DNA from 4 places in the Lysinibacillus sp. KU-BSD001 genome. Region 4 is predicted to be linked to each of the others. Evidence: riboswitches for the same ligand, from Rfam matches in the RefSeq annotation. Region 4 holds a riboswitch; each other region holds the start of a gene.
What was found. Region 4 has a riboswitch for thiamine pyrophosphate ahead of tenA (thiaminase II). Riboswitches for the same ligand answer to the same signal wherever they lie in the genome.
Positions count from the first base shown of each region.

Region 1: it holds a riboswitch for thiamine pyrophosphate, as region 4 does, so the genes downstream of both, thiC (phosphomethylpyrimidine synthase ThiC) here and tenA (thiaminase II) in region 4, are expected to answer to the same signal.
Region 2: it holds a riboswitch for thiamine pyrophosphate, as region 4 does, so the genes downstream of both, thiM (hydroxyethylthiazole kinase) here and tenA (thiaminase II) in region 4, are expected to answer to the same signal.
Region 3: it holds a riboswitch for thiamine pyrophosphate, as region 4 does, so the genes downstream of both, AAGS61_RS17005 (thiamine phosphate synthase) here and tenA (thiaminase II) in region 4, are expected to answer to the same signal.

Region 1 is NZ_JBDQZI010000011.1:2,375-6,547, forward strand. Features, by position in the region: gene AAGS61_RS14865 (response regulator transcription factor) at 1-547, opposite strand, end outside; gene thiC (phosphomethylpyrimidine synthase ThiC) at 756-2,531, opposite strand; TPP riboswitch at 2,741-2,855, opposite strand; gene mqo (malate dehydrogenase (quinone)) at 3,145-4,173, opposite strand, start outside.
Region 2 is NZ_JBDQZI010000003.1:216,487-220,659, reverse strand. Features, by position in the region: gene thiE (thiamine phosphate synthase) at 1-528, opposite strand, end outside; gene thiD (bifunctional hydroxymethylpyrimidine kinase/phosphomethylpyrimidine kinase) at 518-1,339, opposite strand; gene thiM (hydroxyethylthiazole kinase) at 1,336-2,085, opposite strand; TPP riboswitch at 2,210-2,318, opposite strand; gene pheT (phenylalanine--tRNA ligase subunit beta) at 2,455-4,173, opposite strand, start outside.
Region 3 is NZ_JBDQZI010000014.1:8,636-12,808, forward strand. Features, by position in the region: gene thiS (sulfur carrier protein ThiS) at 1-132, opposite strand, end outside; gene thiO (glycine oxidase ThiO) at 147-1,259, opposite strand; gene AAGS61_RS17005 (thiamine phosphate synthase) at 1,243-1,860, opposite strand; TPP riboswitch at 1,966-2,075, opposite strand; gene AAGS61_RS17010 (DUF1284 domain-containing protein) at 2,977-3,393, shown strand; gene phaC (class III poly(R)-hydroxyalkanoic acid synthase subunit PhaC) at 3,552-4,173, opposite strand, start outside.
Region 4 is NZ_JBDQZI010000008.1:100,503-104,675, forward strand. Features, by position in the region: gene AAGS61_RS12990 (ABC transporter ATP-binding protein) at 1-120, opposite strand, end outside; gene AAGS61_RS12995 (DUF3021 domain-containing protein) at 101-535, opposite strand; gene AAGS61_RS13000 (LytTR family DNA-binding domain-containing protein) at 532-984, opposite strand; gene AAGS61_RS13005 (hypothetical protein) at 1,109-1,246, shown strand; TPP riboswitch at 1,348-1,455, shown strand; TPP riboswitch at 1,517-1,607, shown strand; gene tenA (thiaminase II) at 1,920-2,594, shown strand; gene AAGS61_RS13015 (ABC transporter ATP-binding protein) at 2,697-3,428, shown strand; gene AAGS61_RS13020 (ABC transporter permease) at 3,415-4,173, shown strand, end outside.

The sequences.
Region 1 (4,173 bases), on a different contig from region 4:
TTTCATAAATTTCTTCAATCGTGAAGACTCTCCCCGCATTTGCGGTCAGAAGCTTTAAAATTTTATACTGTACTGGTGTCAAATGAACTTCTTCTTTATCCACGGTAATGATTTTTCGTTCATCATCAATCGTGAGCCCACCTGTTTGATGTACAGCACTGTTCACCTCAAGGCTACCAAATGTCGTATATCTTCTGAGCTGCGATTTCACCCTCGCTACGAGTTCTAGTGGATTAAACGGCTTAGCCATATAATCATCTGCCCCGATATTTAATCCGAGTATTTTGTCATGATCCTCCGATTTCGCAGACAGCATAATTAACGGAATCATATTCTCTTGTCGAATTTTCATCGTCGCCGTAATGCCATCCATTTTCGGCATCATAATATCCATAATAATGAGGTGAATCGTGTGATCGCGAATAACATCAATCGCCTCTACCCCGTTGTACGCTTTGAATATTTGATATCCTTCATTTTCTAAATAAATGCTAATCGCCCTGACAATTTCTTTATCATCATCACAAATCAAAATGTTCAATTCCATTCACTCCTCCATCGCTTCCCGATCATCTAATCACCCCTATAGGATTCGTATAAGGACATGATACTAAGTAAATCTTAACAAACTCACACACCAATTCTTAAGATTTTCTTAGTGTTTTTTCCACGTAATTGTCATTATAGTGAATTAAATGGTTGGTAGCTTCTAAAAAATAAAGAAGCACCTCCGTAGAAGTGCTTCTTTTCGCTAACTATTGATACAATGTGCCACCAGATTGTTTAAACTCTTTGGCTTTTTCCTTTAAACCTTCTTCCACTGCTTTCGTTTCTTTTTCTTTGACGCTATTGCGAATATCATGTGAGATTCTCATGCTGCAAAACTTCGGTCCGCACATCGAACAAAAATGAGCTACTTTTGCGCCTTCCGCTGGCAATGTTTCATCATGATATTCCATTGCTCGTTCAGGATCTAATGATAAATTGAATTGGTCTCGCCAACGGAATTCAAAGCGTGCTTTCGATAAGGCATCATCTCTTTTTTGCGCTCCCGGATGCCCCTTTGCTAAATCGGCAGCATGAGCAGCAATTTTATACGTAATGACGCCTTCACGTACATCGTCTCTATTTGGTAAACCTAAATGTTCCTTCGGTGTCACATAGCAAAGCATCGCCGTACCAAACCAACCAATCATCGCAGCACCAATCGCAGATGTAATATGATCATAACCTGGTGCAATATCTGTCGTCAGCGGTCCTAATGTGTAAAACGGTGCTTCCTCACAAATTTCTAATTGTTTATCCATATTTTCTTTAATAAGATGCATTGGTACATGGCCAGGCCCTTCTACCATCACTTGCACATCATGCTTCCATGCAATTTTTGTTAACTCACCAAGCGTTTCAAGCTCTGCAAATTGCGCTGCATCATTGGCATCATGAATAGAGCCTGGGCGTAAACCATCTCCAAGGGAAAAGGCTACATCGTATGCTTTCATAATGTTACAAATTTCTTCAAAATGCGTATACAGGAAGTTTTCTTGGTGGTGCGCTAAACACCACTGCGCCATAATTGATCCACCACGCGACACAATGCCTGTTAAACGGTTCGCTGTTAATGGAATATAACGAAGCAGCACACCTGCATGAATCGTGAAATAATCCACTCCCTGTTCGGCTTGTTCAATTAACGTATCACGGTAAATTTCCCATGTCAGATTTTCTACGATTCCATTTACTTTTTCAAGAGCTTGATAAATCGGCACAGTCCCCACTGGAACAGCCGCATTACGGATAATCCATTCACGTGTTGTATGAATATTTTTGCCTGTAGACAGATCCATAATCGTATCGGCGCCCCAGCGTGTAGCCCAAATCATTTTTTCTACTTCTTCTTCAATCGAAGAGGAAACCGCAGAATTCCCAATATTGGCGTTCACTTTAACATGAAAATTGCGTCCAATAATCATCGGTTCTAGCTCTGGATGATTAATATTACAAGGAATAATCGCTCGCCCTCTCGCTACCTCACTCCGCACAAATTCAGGGTCCATATTTTCCCTAATCGCAATAAACTCCATCTCTGGCGTAATAATGCCTTTTTTCGCATAATGAAGTTGGGTCACATTTCTCCCTTCCTTTGCCCACAATGGCTGGCGCTTTAAGTTCGGGAAAATGTTTTGCTGAGCACGCGGATCATGTTCATGTTTATAGCCATTGTCTTCTGGCTTTACTTGCCGTCCCTCATACATTTCTACATCTGCTCGTTCCTCAATCCATTTACTTCGAAGAGCCGTTAACCCTTTTGTGATATCGATGGAAATGCGCGGATCCGTATAAGGCCCACTTGTATCATAAACTTGCACGGGTGAATTTTCCTCTTCCCCTACTGTACTAGTCGTTGGGCTTAGTAAAATTTCTCTCATCGGCACTTTTATATCTGGTCTTGAACCAATCACATATACTTTTTTACTCCCCGGAAAATTGGACATAATCGAAATGTTTTCTTTGTTTAATGACGTTGATGACATAAAAAACTCCTCCTTTATATTTATAAAGGACGAGATCTAGATTAACCGAGTAGTAGTGAGGCAAATTAGAAAGGCACAGCGTAACTCAAATAGGTCAAGCTGATGCTACGTTTTGCAGATACTTTCCTATCCGCAAAAAAAGCTGAATCCATTTATGATAAAGATAAACGGACCCAGCTTACGATATGTATATAGACATTTGCACATATACTAAAGATTTCTAACTTCCCTACGCTGGCATGATCCAGATCAGGTCCAAAGGGTCAAGAAACTTCAATGCGTTTCCCTCTCAGCCCAACTCATTGGACTCCCCTAGTTAACACTATTCAATTACTGCCATTGTACATTATTTCCATCTAAAATAAAAGGATACTTTTCAACTATTTCCTGATAAACGCGTTTGGATAGAACTTTCTGTTAATATAGTTTAATCTTTGGGCATAACGATTGACTTTAAACACTAACCTACATGTTTTTGACCGAATACCGCTGCGTTTTGACCGTTTACCATGAGTTTTAAAATGACTTATATAGGTGCACGTTTTGTCAAATAACTGAAAAAAACCTTCAATCTAAAATAGATTGAAGGTTTTTTGTTTTCTATACAAAAGAATTAGCTATGCACTAGCTCTTTTTCGCTTAGTTCAAGTGCCTCTGCTGTTGAAGCATGAATTTCACGTAGAAGCTCTGGGTGATCCATTAATGATAAACCGTAAGAAGGGATCATTTCTTTAATTTTTGGCTCCCACTCTTTCATATTTTGTGGGAAACAACGTTTGATTACTTCCAGCATAACGTGTACGGCAGTAGAAGCACCTGGAGAAGCGCCTAGTAACGCTGCAACTGAACCATCCGCTGCTGTAATAACCTCTGTACCGAATTGAAGCGTTCCTTTACCGCCCGCTTCAGTATCTTTAATAACTTGTACACGTTGACCTGCTACGATAATATCCCAGTCATCTGCTTTCGCATTCGGGATAAAATCACGTAACTCTTCAATACGTTGTTCTTTTGATAACATGAGCTGCTGAATTAAGTACTTTGTTAAAGCCATTTCTTTAACACCCGCCGCTAATAATGTTGTAATATTATGCGGTTTTACAGAAGCGAATAAATCCATATTTGAACCTGTTTTTAGGAACTTCGGTGAGAAGCCTGCAAATGGTCCGAATAATAATGATTTTTTGTTATCGATATAGCGTGTATCAAGGTGAGGAACAGACATTGGTGGTGCACCCACTTTAGCTTTTCCGTATACTTTTGCATTGTGTTGCTCAACGATTTCTGGATTGTTACACGCTAAGAATAATCCACTAATTGGGAATCCACCGATATGTTTCCCTTCAGGAATACCTGTTTTTTGTAATAGCTCTAAGCTGCCTCCACCTGCGCCAAGGAAGATGAATTTTGCATAGTGGTAATGCATTATACAAGCATCGTTATCGTACACTTTTACTTCCCATAAACCGTCTTTCGTACGTTTAAGGCTCTCAACACTATGATTGTAGTGAACATCTACGTTTTGCGTTTGTAAATGACTAACTAGCATACGTGTTAACGCACCAAAGTTAACGTCTGTACCTGTGTCGATTTTTGTCGCCGCGATACGGTCGTTCGCTGGACGGTCTTGCATCATTAGCGG
Region 2 (4,173 bases), on a different contig from region 4:
CCAAGCATTTTGTTCCGTAATACCACCAATCGCAACTGTCCATAAATGTGGATACGTTTCTGTCACTTGTCGTAAAAAATGGGTTCCTGCAGGTGTTTTGGCATCATCTTTTGATTTTGTTGCAAAGATCGGCCCAATACCGACATATGTTGCACCATTTGCTAGTGCTACTTCTAGCTCTTCCATCGTATGCACCGATACACCAAAAATCATATCGCCTATCCGTTCTTTCACTGTCATTACTGCTTCATCTTCCTGACCTACGTGTACACCATCTGCTTGTAGTTTCAATGCTAGTTCCACGTCGTCATTCACGATAAATGGGACATTGTATTGTTGACACAGCGCTTGACAATCCTTCGCAAATTGTTCGTATGCCTCACCTGTCAATGCCCCGTCACCCTTTTCACGAAACTGAAACATCGTCACACCTGCTTGTAATGCTTCTTCTAATACACGTAAAGGTTGTTTATGCTTTGCATTTTGTGTCCCCATAATAAAGTACACACTTAGTTGTTCACGCTTCAATGACTCTCACCTCGACTTGCCCCTGTTGCTGTTTATACGCAAAATGATTCGTCGGTCCATGTCCGTGACCAATATTCAGTGGATTTTGAATTGCTAGTTGGACAAATTTCTTTGCTTCGATAATGGCTGTTTTCATGTCATATCCCTGCCCTAAAAAGGCGGTTAGTGCCGCTGAAAATGTACAACCTGTTCCATGTGTCTGATTCGTTTGAATACGTTCACTTTGTATAGCAAATGATGACCCATCTGCAAAATAAATCGTATCAACCGCAGTGTCACCCGCTAAATGGCCACCTTTCATGACAACACATTGCACACCGTAGCCAAATATGACTTGTGCCGCTTTTTCGATATCCTCCGACGTTGTAATCGTCACACCACTTAACACTTCGGCTTCTGGAATATTCGGTGTCACGACAGTTGCGAGTGGCAATAACGTTGTTTTCATCGCTTCAATGGCCGCTTGTTGTAAAAGTGTTGCACCACCTTTAGCAATCATGACTGGATCAATGACAAGTTGTACATCCTTTTCACGTAATACTTCGGCAACGGACGTTATAATTTCAGCTGAAAATAACATACCCGTTTTAATCGCTTTCACTGGCATATCACGAAAAACCGCCAGTATTTGTTGTACTACAAAATCTGAATCTACAGGTGAAATGCCTTCTACACCTAGCGTATTTTGCGCGGTAAGTGCGGTAATAGCCGTCGTACCAAAAACGCCTAATTCCTGAAACGTTTTTAAATCTGCCTGAATGCCTGCCCCGCCACCTGAATCTGAGCCGGCAATGGTCATAACAATATTCATGATTTAGCCTCCATTGATAATTGTTCGAGTGCGTTCAATATTTCAACTTGCACTGTACCAATCCCGTATTGGCAAGCTTGTGCAGCTACTTGTTGGTAATCAGCTGCTAACGCTTGTAACTGCTGTAGACGATTCCCTTCCAATGAACAAGCTGCTGCTGTTAATGCACTGAGTAAACATCCTGTTGCTGTAACGTTTGTAATTTTTTCGTGTCCACCTGTCACTTCGACTACATGCACCCCATCTGTTAAAACGTCTGTATAGCCTGTCACAAAAATAATCGTATTGTACGCTTTGGCCATTAAACGAGCAACTTCGATAACATCCATTTCTCCTTCGCCGCTATCAACACCTCTTGTTTCCCAGTGCACGCCAGCAAGTGCCGCTAGTTCACCTACATTACAACGAATACAAGCCACTTTTACATCTTCTAAAATCTTTTCTACAACACGGCGGCGGTAATCTGATGCGCCCACACCAACTGGATCTAATACAACAGGAATTCCCTTGTCGTTTGCTGCCTTCCCCGCTGCTAACATCGCTTGAAACGAAGCATCATGTACTGTCCCAATATTAAGGAGTACCGCATTAGCGATGCCAACTAATTGCTCTGCATCTTGCAACGCCTCAGACATAAGCGGCGAAGCTCCTACTGCTAATAAACCATTCGCTGTAAAATTAGCTGCTACTGTATTTGTCATACATAATACAAGTGGCTGTTTAACACGAATCTGTTGTAAACTCATATTGTTTAATCTCACTTTCATATTAGGTTTTTTATCACATTAACATTCACCGATACTTTCCACTAAATTAACGCGAGTGAAAAAGAAAAAACGATATCAGGACAGAGCCTGACATCGCTTGAAAGTCGGTTTCTATCCACATTCCTACGCAAGTACTAACTTACAGGTTCAAAGAGTCAGTGCAGTTGTGTGCACAATCTCAGCCGACTACCTCGGCCCCTCCTGTGGGTACTATTCATCTGTCTTCATGATAATATATTCATTTAAGAATAACAACCTCATTTGAGTGATGTTTCCCCATCTACACGAAACAGTCAATTGAAAAGGCATGCCCTGTAAAAGAGCATGCCTGAAATACACGTACTGGTCTTAGCGTACTTCTGCACCTGCTGTAGCTAATGCTTTTAGTACTTTGTTATGTGCTGCTACTACTTCTTCATCTGTTAACGTACGTTCTGGGTCGAAATAAGTTAAAGAGAAAGCAACTGATTTTTTGCCTGCTGCCATTTTCTCCCCTTCGTAAACGTCGAACACTTTCACATCTTTTAACAGTTTTGTGCCCGCACCTTTAATAATAGCTACGATTTCACCAGCTGGCATTGTACGGTCAAGCTCTAATGCAATATCACGTGTCATCGCTGGGAAACGTGGAACAGGTGTGTACACTAATTCTTCTGTTGCGGCACTTAAAATAGCGAGTAAGTTTAGTTCCGCTACATATGTTTCTTTGACACCTGCTTTTTTCTGTTCTGCTGGGTGTAACTGACCGATTAAACCGATTACTTCTCCATCAAGTAGCACATGTGCTGTACGTCCTGGATGTAAGCCATCAATAGTAGTTTTTACGTAAGAAATGCGATCTGTTAAGCCAAGCTTTGTCACTACTGCTTCAACGATTCCTTTCGCCACAAAGAAATCAACATTTTTCTTTTCACCTTGCCATGCATGATCCGTCCATTTACCTGTTAAAACAAGCGCTAAATGTTCTTCTTCAAGTGGTAATTCATCCGCTGTTTGACCAAGGAATACAGAACCGATTTCATATAATGCAACCGAATCAATTTGACGTGCCACATTGTATGCAGCTGCTTCCACTAAGTGTGGGATTAAGCTTTGGCGTAATGTAGAACGCTCTTCTGAAATTGGCATTAATAACTTTGTTGTTTCTTCTGCTTTTAACGCAAATTTTTGTGACGCTTCCGCAGAAGTAAGGGAATATGTCACCGCTTGGTATAAACCAGCACCTTCCATTACACTACGCACAATACGACGTTTTCCTTGATATGCTGTTAAACCGCCTACCACATCAGATGCTGGTAATGTAATTGGAATTTCATCGTACCCATACATACGTGCGATTTCTTCTACGATATCTTCTTCAATTTTAATATCTCCGCGACGTGTTGGTACGTCAATAATAAGCATGCCATTTGCCGCTTCTACATCGAATTTTAGACGATGTAAAATCGATAGCATATCTTCCAGCGAAATCTTCATCCCAAGACGCGCATTCACGAAGTCAGGTGATACAACAACGCGAGCTGGTGTTTTATCTAATTCATCTACAAGTACTGTTCCTTCTAACACTTCACCGCCTGCAAGTTCTGCAAGTAACTGTGCTGCGCGTTCAGCAGCAGGAAGTACACGGTTTGTATCTACGCCTTTTTCAAAACGAGCAGATGAATCAGAACGTAAACCTAGATCTTTTGATGTACGACGAACAGAAGAACCTGCGAAGTAAGCTGACTCAATGACAACCGTTGTTGTTGATTCTGATACTTCTGAGTTTGCTCCACCCATTACACCAGCTACCGCAACTGGCTCTTTGCCATTTGTAATGACATAGTTATGTGCTGCTAATGTGCGCTCTTGGTCATCTAACGTTGTCACTTTTTCGCCTTCTGTTGCATGACGTGTCACGATTTCTCCTGTTGCTAGCTTGTCGTAATCGAATGCATGCAGTGGTTGACCATACTCCATTAAAATATAGTTCGTAATGTCTACTACGTTATTGTGTGGACGCACGCCAGATGCCATTAAATAATGTTGTAACCAAAGTGGTGACTCTGCTACTTTTACATTGTTCAC
Region 3 (4,173 bases), on a different contig from region 4:
TTTTGTGATAATTTCCTGATTTACTTCTACGACAACAATGCGATTTTCTAAATTGTAATGAGCTAGCAATCCTTGAACAGTCTGAACTGTTTCTGGCAGTTCAATTTGTTTTCCATTTACAATTATGAACATGCTTTCATCACCTCCTAAACAGTTAATGGCTTTTGGCGGTCAAGTCGAAATGCCTCTATCCACTCTTTTTTCACGTCTCTTTTCAAAATGAGATTGGCAATCATCTCACCTGTTGCGGGAGCTAACAAAATGCCATTGCGATAATGCCCTGTTGCAAATAAAATGGATTCATCTTCTGGATGATGACCGATGAATGGCTTTTGATCAAACGTTTGTGGTCGTAATCCCGACCAAACAGCATCGATGTTCATATGAGCACTAGTAGGCAATAGCTCTTTCGCTTTTTGAATTAATGTTTCGATACCATTTAAACTTACTTGTTCTGTCCAGTCGTTCTCTTTCATCGTTGCGCCAATAACAAGCTTTCCGTTATTTCTTGGAACAATATAGTATTTATCATGGAAAATCGTATGCTTTAAAACAGCTTGTTCATCCGTAACGGATATACACTCCCCTTTGACTGGCGTCATTTGATGCTGTAAACCTAGCTCCTTAAAGAAAGTAGTGCTCCAAGCACCACTGGCAATCACAACGCGCTTTGCTTCCACAAGTCCTCGTGTTGTTTCAATTAGAAAATTGTCATGCTGTTTTTGGATGTGTAGCACCTTTGTATAGTCAAAAATGGATGCTCCAAGAACTTGAGCGCTTTTAGCAAAAGCCTGGCATACACCAATCGGTAACACATTAATATCGTCTTGGATATATGCTGCACCTACTATATGAGGGGAAACATCTCGTTCTAGTTTTCTTACTTCCTCTGCTTCAAGCCATGTAACAGTAGGTTGCGCTAACATGGCCGCTAATTCTTTTTTGTCACGATCAGAAAAGGCAAGCTTTAAAATCCCGCCCTTTCTATACCCCAAGTCGATACCACTTAACGCATATAATTCCTCTTTTAACTTCGAATAAAGAGACTGACTATATCTTGCAAAAGGGAAAAAAACATTGACATCCCCTTCACACTCCGAATGAGCACCGAGCATGCCTGCCGCTGCACTTGTCGCTTTTGCGCCGATTTGACTTTCCTCAAACACCGCTACGTCGATTTGCTCTTTTGCTAAATAGTAAGCAATGGCACTTCCAATAATCCCGCCACCAATGACGGCTACTTCATAGCTTGTTTTCATATTTGACCACCTCATCGAATTGACTTGCTGCAGCGAATGGATTTTCTGCCGAAAAAATACCGGACATCACAGCAATGCCGTCCGCTTGTATATGTTGTAATGCCTGTACTTGGTCTAACTTAATCCCACCAATTGCAAAGACAGGAATCTTCAAATATTTTTTCATCTGAAGAATCGGGGCAAGACCATGCGGAGCCTTTCCTTTTTTGCTATTCGTTTCAAAGCAATGACCATATAACACATAGTCAGCCCCTTGTCGCTCCGCCTCTTGTGCGCCTTCATAATCATGTACAGACTTCCCTACCTTGATATGTGGAAATAACGCCTTCACCTTTTGTACAGGTAACCCCTTTTCTGGCAAATGCACCGTTTGAATGCCACTACATAATGCAACATCCAATCGATCATTTAAAATAAGCTTCCCTTTTTCAATACCACCCTCGTCTAAATAGTGAAGCAATGTCATGACTTCTTTTACTGTCTTTGTCTTTTCTCGTATTTGGATAAAGTCGACGTTGTGCTGAATTTGGAGTATTTTCTTTGCCAGTTCCAGCACTGTATGCGAATCATCCGTTACTGCCATCAGCTTCATGTTAGACATGCACCCTCCTTTTGGCGATTTTTACAAATAAAAAAAACCACTCTCCTGAAAAGGAAAGTGGTTCTGTTTGAATAAGATCCATGTACAAAAAAGTACACAAAAAACCCCAACATCACTCTACTTCCCTACGCAGATACAAATCTGATCAGGTTGTGAGGGTTTAAAAGTAACTACTTTCTTCTCAGCCCTTATCAAGGGATCCCCTAGTAAAATTTCAATTTATTCAATTATTATGAATTTAACCATCATTCTATTACACAAATGTTGAAATAGCAAGAAGGCTTTTCAAATATGTTACAAGTATCTCCACTTCAATTCATGTCGTAATCGCATAAGTTCTCCCTTTTCATATAGATATTTATGTTCTCTTATCTAGGTATCTCGTAATGAGCAAAAACTCATCCTAAAAATACCAGGTCAATAGTACAAGGTATGTATCATAGCCTCCGCGCTTTGCCACAGCCTACACAGGAGCTAAAACAGGCACGGCCTGTTTGGATCTCCTGTTCCTGCTCCTGACGCTGCGCTTTCGTCGCAAAGAAAATCTTGGCTCCTGTGGCTATGGCGCGCTACGGCAAAAGTGAATACTTCTCGATATGCTAGAAAACCAGTTCTCTTCTCTAAAAGAAATCAATTTCTTTCTATTTGCAAGTATAATTGCCCAGCCTCTACCGTAATGAATGAGCAGCTTTCTTTATTTTTAGCAACCGATTATTTATGAAACAATAGTTGCTTGTAGCGGAGGCACGAGAGTGTAGCTGACGGCATACGCCTTTCGCTACAGAGCAAAGCTTCCTACGGGAAAAGCGATAGAAGAACAAAGGCTAAAACCGTCACGTCCTGTGACAACGCCTTTGTGACCAACATCATGTTGGCCTCAAGACCCCGCAGGAAATTTATTTGCGACGAAAGCGCAGCGACAGGAGCAGCGAAGGATGAGCGACGAGGAGGCTTGGTCTCGCCCGTGGAAAGCGAGTGCCGCAGCGGAAAGCAATGGTTACTCAAATGGAAATATATATTTGTGAATTTTCTCATTATGAGTAGTATGATAAAATATAAGTTAACTACTAACACAATAATGTTTACATAAAATCATTACATACGGAGGAAAGTATTATGTACAAACTACGCGGGCATCACCTTTTTTGCCTTTTAGGGTATCGAGGAATGGGCTACTCTAAAGAATACGTAGAAAATATGACGCGCATCCATCAAACATTGAGAGCTAATCCAAAAACACTTGTGCAGCTTGTTAAAGGCCCTGATCATTTATGCGAAAAGTATCCTAACTCTGGCGAATATCATTGTCAAGATGACAATATTTATGATAGAGATGCTGTCATTTTAGAAAAGCTCGGTCTTCATATTGGACAAATTGTAAGTTGGGAAGACATTGAATCCTCCGTCCAACAACATGTCATCCCAAGTGATATTGGCATCGTTTGTGAAACATGTTCTTGGCGCTCTTACGGGGTATGTGAGGAAGGGGTTCAGCGAATTACTACAGGAAACGGGTTGTGGGAAGTGAAATAGACTGCATAAACGTCTCTTTACTTGTAGTATGATGCTTTCCTATAGCAATCTCCCCTGTTACTACCCTTGATTTTTTCAAAAAAAAATACGTAAACAGACAAAAGAAGCACTCAATCATTTTGGCGTACAAAATGATTGAGTGCTCTCTTTTTTAACGACTAAAGTGAATTTTCCTTAAGCCATTTTTCAATATAAGGATAAATTTCATTTACTGCACGACGACCTGTACATACAGAAACGTGACCTGTTTGCACATCATGCAATGTCTTATTTTTGCTTGATACTTTATCATTCAGTGGCTTAATTTGTTGTGGTAAAACGATATTGTCACGAAGAGCACAAATATTCAATAGATTCGCTTTAATATTAGCTAGCTTTACTTGTTGTCCACGGACTTCTAATTCATCATTCATTAATTTATTATCCTGATAAAAGTCCCCAATCCATTGTCTATATGCTTCACCTGGGAAAGGCACGCCATCATTCAACCATTTTTGCATTAATTTCCAATTTAAAACCGACTCTTCATTATCCACACGATTCGCTAAATTGATATATGTCCCTAATGTATTAGAAACTGGACTTAGCAATTTATTTCCATAGTCAATCATTTCAAATGGAATATTGCCTAATGTATCAACTAGTTTATCTAATTGGAAATAATCTTTGTCTAACCAGTTCGTATATAAACCGGCATCTTCAAAATCGATTGGCGTTGTCATTAATACTAAATTACGAATTGGCAGGATATCATTATACAAGGCTGTGAAAATAGCCGTC
Region 4 (4,173 bases):
TGCGCCATTCGTGCCTAAAAACGCAAACAATGCGCCTTTTTTGACAGAAAATGATATGCCTTTCACAGCTTCATAGTTGCCGTATTTTTTACGCAAATTATTAACTTCTATGCTGTTCATCTTCTCGCCTTCTTTCTTGAATTAATTGATTTAATTGTGCTACTTCTTGTTTCATTAAAATATAAATAACGACCCAAATAATGAGGTAGGCAATGACTTCATTTATAAATACTTTCATGATGGAGCTTGGTTCATTGAAGTCAAACCATTGACCAACGATCCCTGCAGACATGACGACGAATGTAACGACCGTAAAATGTATAATTGTCGCGATAGTAAAAGGGAGTTTGTCTACTACATAAATGGTCGTAGCAAGACCGATGACAATGCCCATGACGATCGCAATGAGTAACTGATGCAGTAGCTCGTCACCGGAAATAGCACGATTCTCAGTAAAGATACTTAGCGTTACAATAATATAAGATGTACTTAATGAGATTAATACACCTAATAAACAGCTTCTTAAGTACGTCATCCGTTTTCTCTCCCCATCATTAATTTTTCCTTCAGTAGCTTAAAATATTTCCGACTAATATGTATCGTTGTTTCGTTGTCTAGTAAGAGTTGCGGGGTAGAGACAATGCCCATTTGAATGGATACAATCTTGGATAAATTCACGAGTGTAGATTTATTCACTTTGACAAAGCTCGCTTCAAACAATGCTTCAAGCTCATATAGTTTGCGCTTTGATTCAAATTCCTCTTCTGCTGTTTGAAAATACACTTTTCCATCTTCCACATAAATCGTGAAAATATCCTCTAATTTCAACATGCGAATTTCTGTAGCATTATAGCCGTCGATCATAGAGATTTTGGGGGACTTTAATGTTTTCATGAGCTGCTCTACTTCATTTGTATAAGCATCTGTAAACACATGTACCTCTATTTCTTTATATTGCTCATGAACGGTTAGTTGGACTTTCATTTGCAAAGCTCCTTTCTGTCTCTAGTGTAGCAGGTGATAAACGCTCTTTTCGCAACCTAAACGTAAGTGGTTAAAAAAGGACTGTATGTGGTATTTATTGTATAGTGAATGGTTGAGGGAATAAATGTTAAAGTATATAAATGGATTAATTTTTGTTGGGAAGCAATGGTTGAAAGTGAGGGAAGGTGGACTTCAATATAAGGGGACTTGGTTTTTAAAACGTGAAGAAGTATGCACTTTTGGCGAAGGGCGAAGACGGTAATAGGACGTTGAAGTTTATAGTTATGGATCCGCGGAAAGCATTGTCAAAAAAATCTTGTCTTGCGTTTTAGTGAATTCATGTTATTGTTATAAATAGTAATTAGAACACACTAGGGGAGTCTTATTTGAAGGCTGAGATTGAACAATTGTTCTAAACCCTTTGAACCTGTACTAGTTCACGCTAGCGTAGGAAAGTGGTTGTCGTAGGATAAGAAGGACTTATTCTCCCCACTCATCGCTTTGTGAGTGGGGTTTTTTAATTTTATACGAATAACACTACTAGGGGCGCCGTATTGGCTGAGATTGTACCCTTTGCACCTGATCTAGTTCATGCTAGCGTAGGAAAGTAGGGAATAAAGAGCTCTATGCTTTTTATAGCCGCTTTCCATATGGGGAAGCGGTTTTTTTAAAAGATAAGAAAGTATAAAATTTTTCTAGTTTAAAGAGTGTCTAGCGCAAGCGGACCAGCCCCTCGTGACGTTTCGAAAGTCTCTTCGTGTGGCAAGCACACTGTGAGCCTTTCTCCAACGCATGTCGGGGCTAGAGAGGGCGCTTGCGCTTTTCTTAGTAGACAGCAAAGTATTTCATGAATATCCGTAAAGATGCGACAGTACCTCTCCCTATTTTGAGCGAGATGTGTCTTTCTAATAGTATTAAGTTTAGGAGGAATTGAAATGACGAAATTTACAAATAGGCTTTATGAGAATGTGCAACCGATTTGGGAGAAGAATCATCAGCACCCATTTGTACAGGAGCTGGGACAAGGAACATTAGCGGAGGAAAAATTCATTCAGTATATGAAGCAGGATTATGTATATTTAATCGATTACGCGAAGCTATTTGCAGTAGGTGTGACGAAAGCACATAATTTAGACATGATGAACAAATTTTCTAAAGTATTGCATGATACACTTCATTTTGAAATGGAGTTGCATCGTCAATTTGCGGCTGAATTTGGTATTACACGAGAAGAGCTTGAGCAGACTAAGCCAACACCAGACAACTTAGCTTATACGAATTATATGTTAAATGTTGCTCAAAATGGTAGTTTAGCAGAGGTTGTAGCGAGTCTTTTGCCTTGTGCATGGGATTATTGGGAAATTGGGAAATTATTAAGAAAGCAATACGGGGATCAATTAGCATCTAACCGTTATGCAAAATGGATTGAGACATATGACTCTGAGGAATTTGCACAAGGAGCGAAATGGTTAATTGATTTAATGGATGAGCTAGCGGATGGGAAGCCAGAACGAGAGCTAGCTGTACTTGAAAAGCATTTCCAAATTACATCGAAATATGAGTATTTATTTTGGGATATGAACTATTTCAAACGTGATTGGCCAATCTAATTCTTTTAGCAGGTGTAAAATACAAGCTGAAAGAAGTGAAAGCCTTTGGCGGACGCAATGACGCCCAGGCAGAATTGATGTTGTGGAGTTGGTGGAACGAAGATGACACTCGTATTGAAAAATGTATCCTATTCCTATGATAAACAGGCAGTGATTTCTAATTTGGATGTAGAAATCAAATCGGGCGAGTTCGTTTCATTAATAGGGAAAAGTGGTACGGGAAAGAGCACCATTTTGAAATTAATTACGGGTCTTTTGCAGCCTGATGAGGGGGAAATCACCATAAATGGGCGCCCCATCAAGCTGGGCGATGTAGGCTATATGCCACAGCGTGATTTATTGTTGCCGTGGCGAACAGTGTTGGACAATATGATGCTGCCATCAGAAGTAAAAAAAGACCAAAGCTATACGAAGGAAGAGGCAAGACAATGGCTGGAGCGTGCGGGCCTATTAGCATATGAACATGCGCTTCCCCAGCAATTATCGGGTGGCATGAGGCAAAGAGTCTCCTTTTTACGGGCGCTGTTAATAGGGGAGGACGTACTGTTACTGGATGAACCTTTTGGTGCGCTGGATGCTTTTACGAAAAAGGATATGCAAGCTTGGTTACTGTCGATTTGGCAGGAGCTTAATAAAACGGTATTATTTATTACCCATGATTTAGATGAGGCCTGCTATTTAAGCGACCGTATTTTATTACTACATGCAGACAAAAAACTTGAACAGATTCCCGTCCCGTTAAAACGCCCACGTCGACCAGATATGTTACATGAGATGGAATTTGTGACTTTAAGAAAAAACGTAGAGAGAAAGATTGCTCATGAATACGATTAAAAATTGGTTTAAAACGTATTATTTATTTCTTTTGTTTAGCTGCACCATTTTACTAGCTGTTGAGTGGGCGGTACGTGCTGACATGGTTCCGGCGTTTATTATTCCAGCGCCAACGGGTGTATTGATGCTGATTATTGAAAATTGGCGCCCGCTTTTTTTAGAGCATTTGCCTGTGACATTATTAGAGTTTACAATCGGGTTTGTCATTGCAGTAGTGGGCGGTGTTTTACTAGCGGTCAGTATGTTTTATTCTAAAACGATCGAGAAAATGCTGTATCCAGCTGTTCTCATTTCGCAAATGATCCCGATCATTGCCTTATCCCCAATCTTTATCCTTTGGTTTGGTTATGAGATTTGGAGTAAGGTTGCCGTTACGATTTTAATTTCATTTTTCCCTATCGTAGTGGGTACTTATGATGGTTTAAAGGCGACAGATCGGGAGTATGTAGACTTATTCCGATCAATGGGCGCCACTCGTTGGCATATTTTTTGTAAACTACAAATTCCAATGGCGCTACCGTCATTCTTTTCAGCATTAAAGCTATCGATTGTTTACGCTTTAGTCGGTGCAACGATTGGAGAATGGCTCGGAGCGAGTGAAGGGCTCGGCTATTATAGTAGACGAATGTCAGGTAATTTAAATGCAGAAGGTGTATTTGCAGCTATTACCATTTTAACTGTATTAGGAATCGTGTTATTTACGATTGTTTCTATAATTGAACAACGTGTATTACGATGGAAAAAC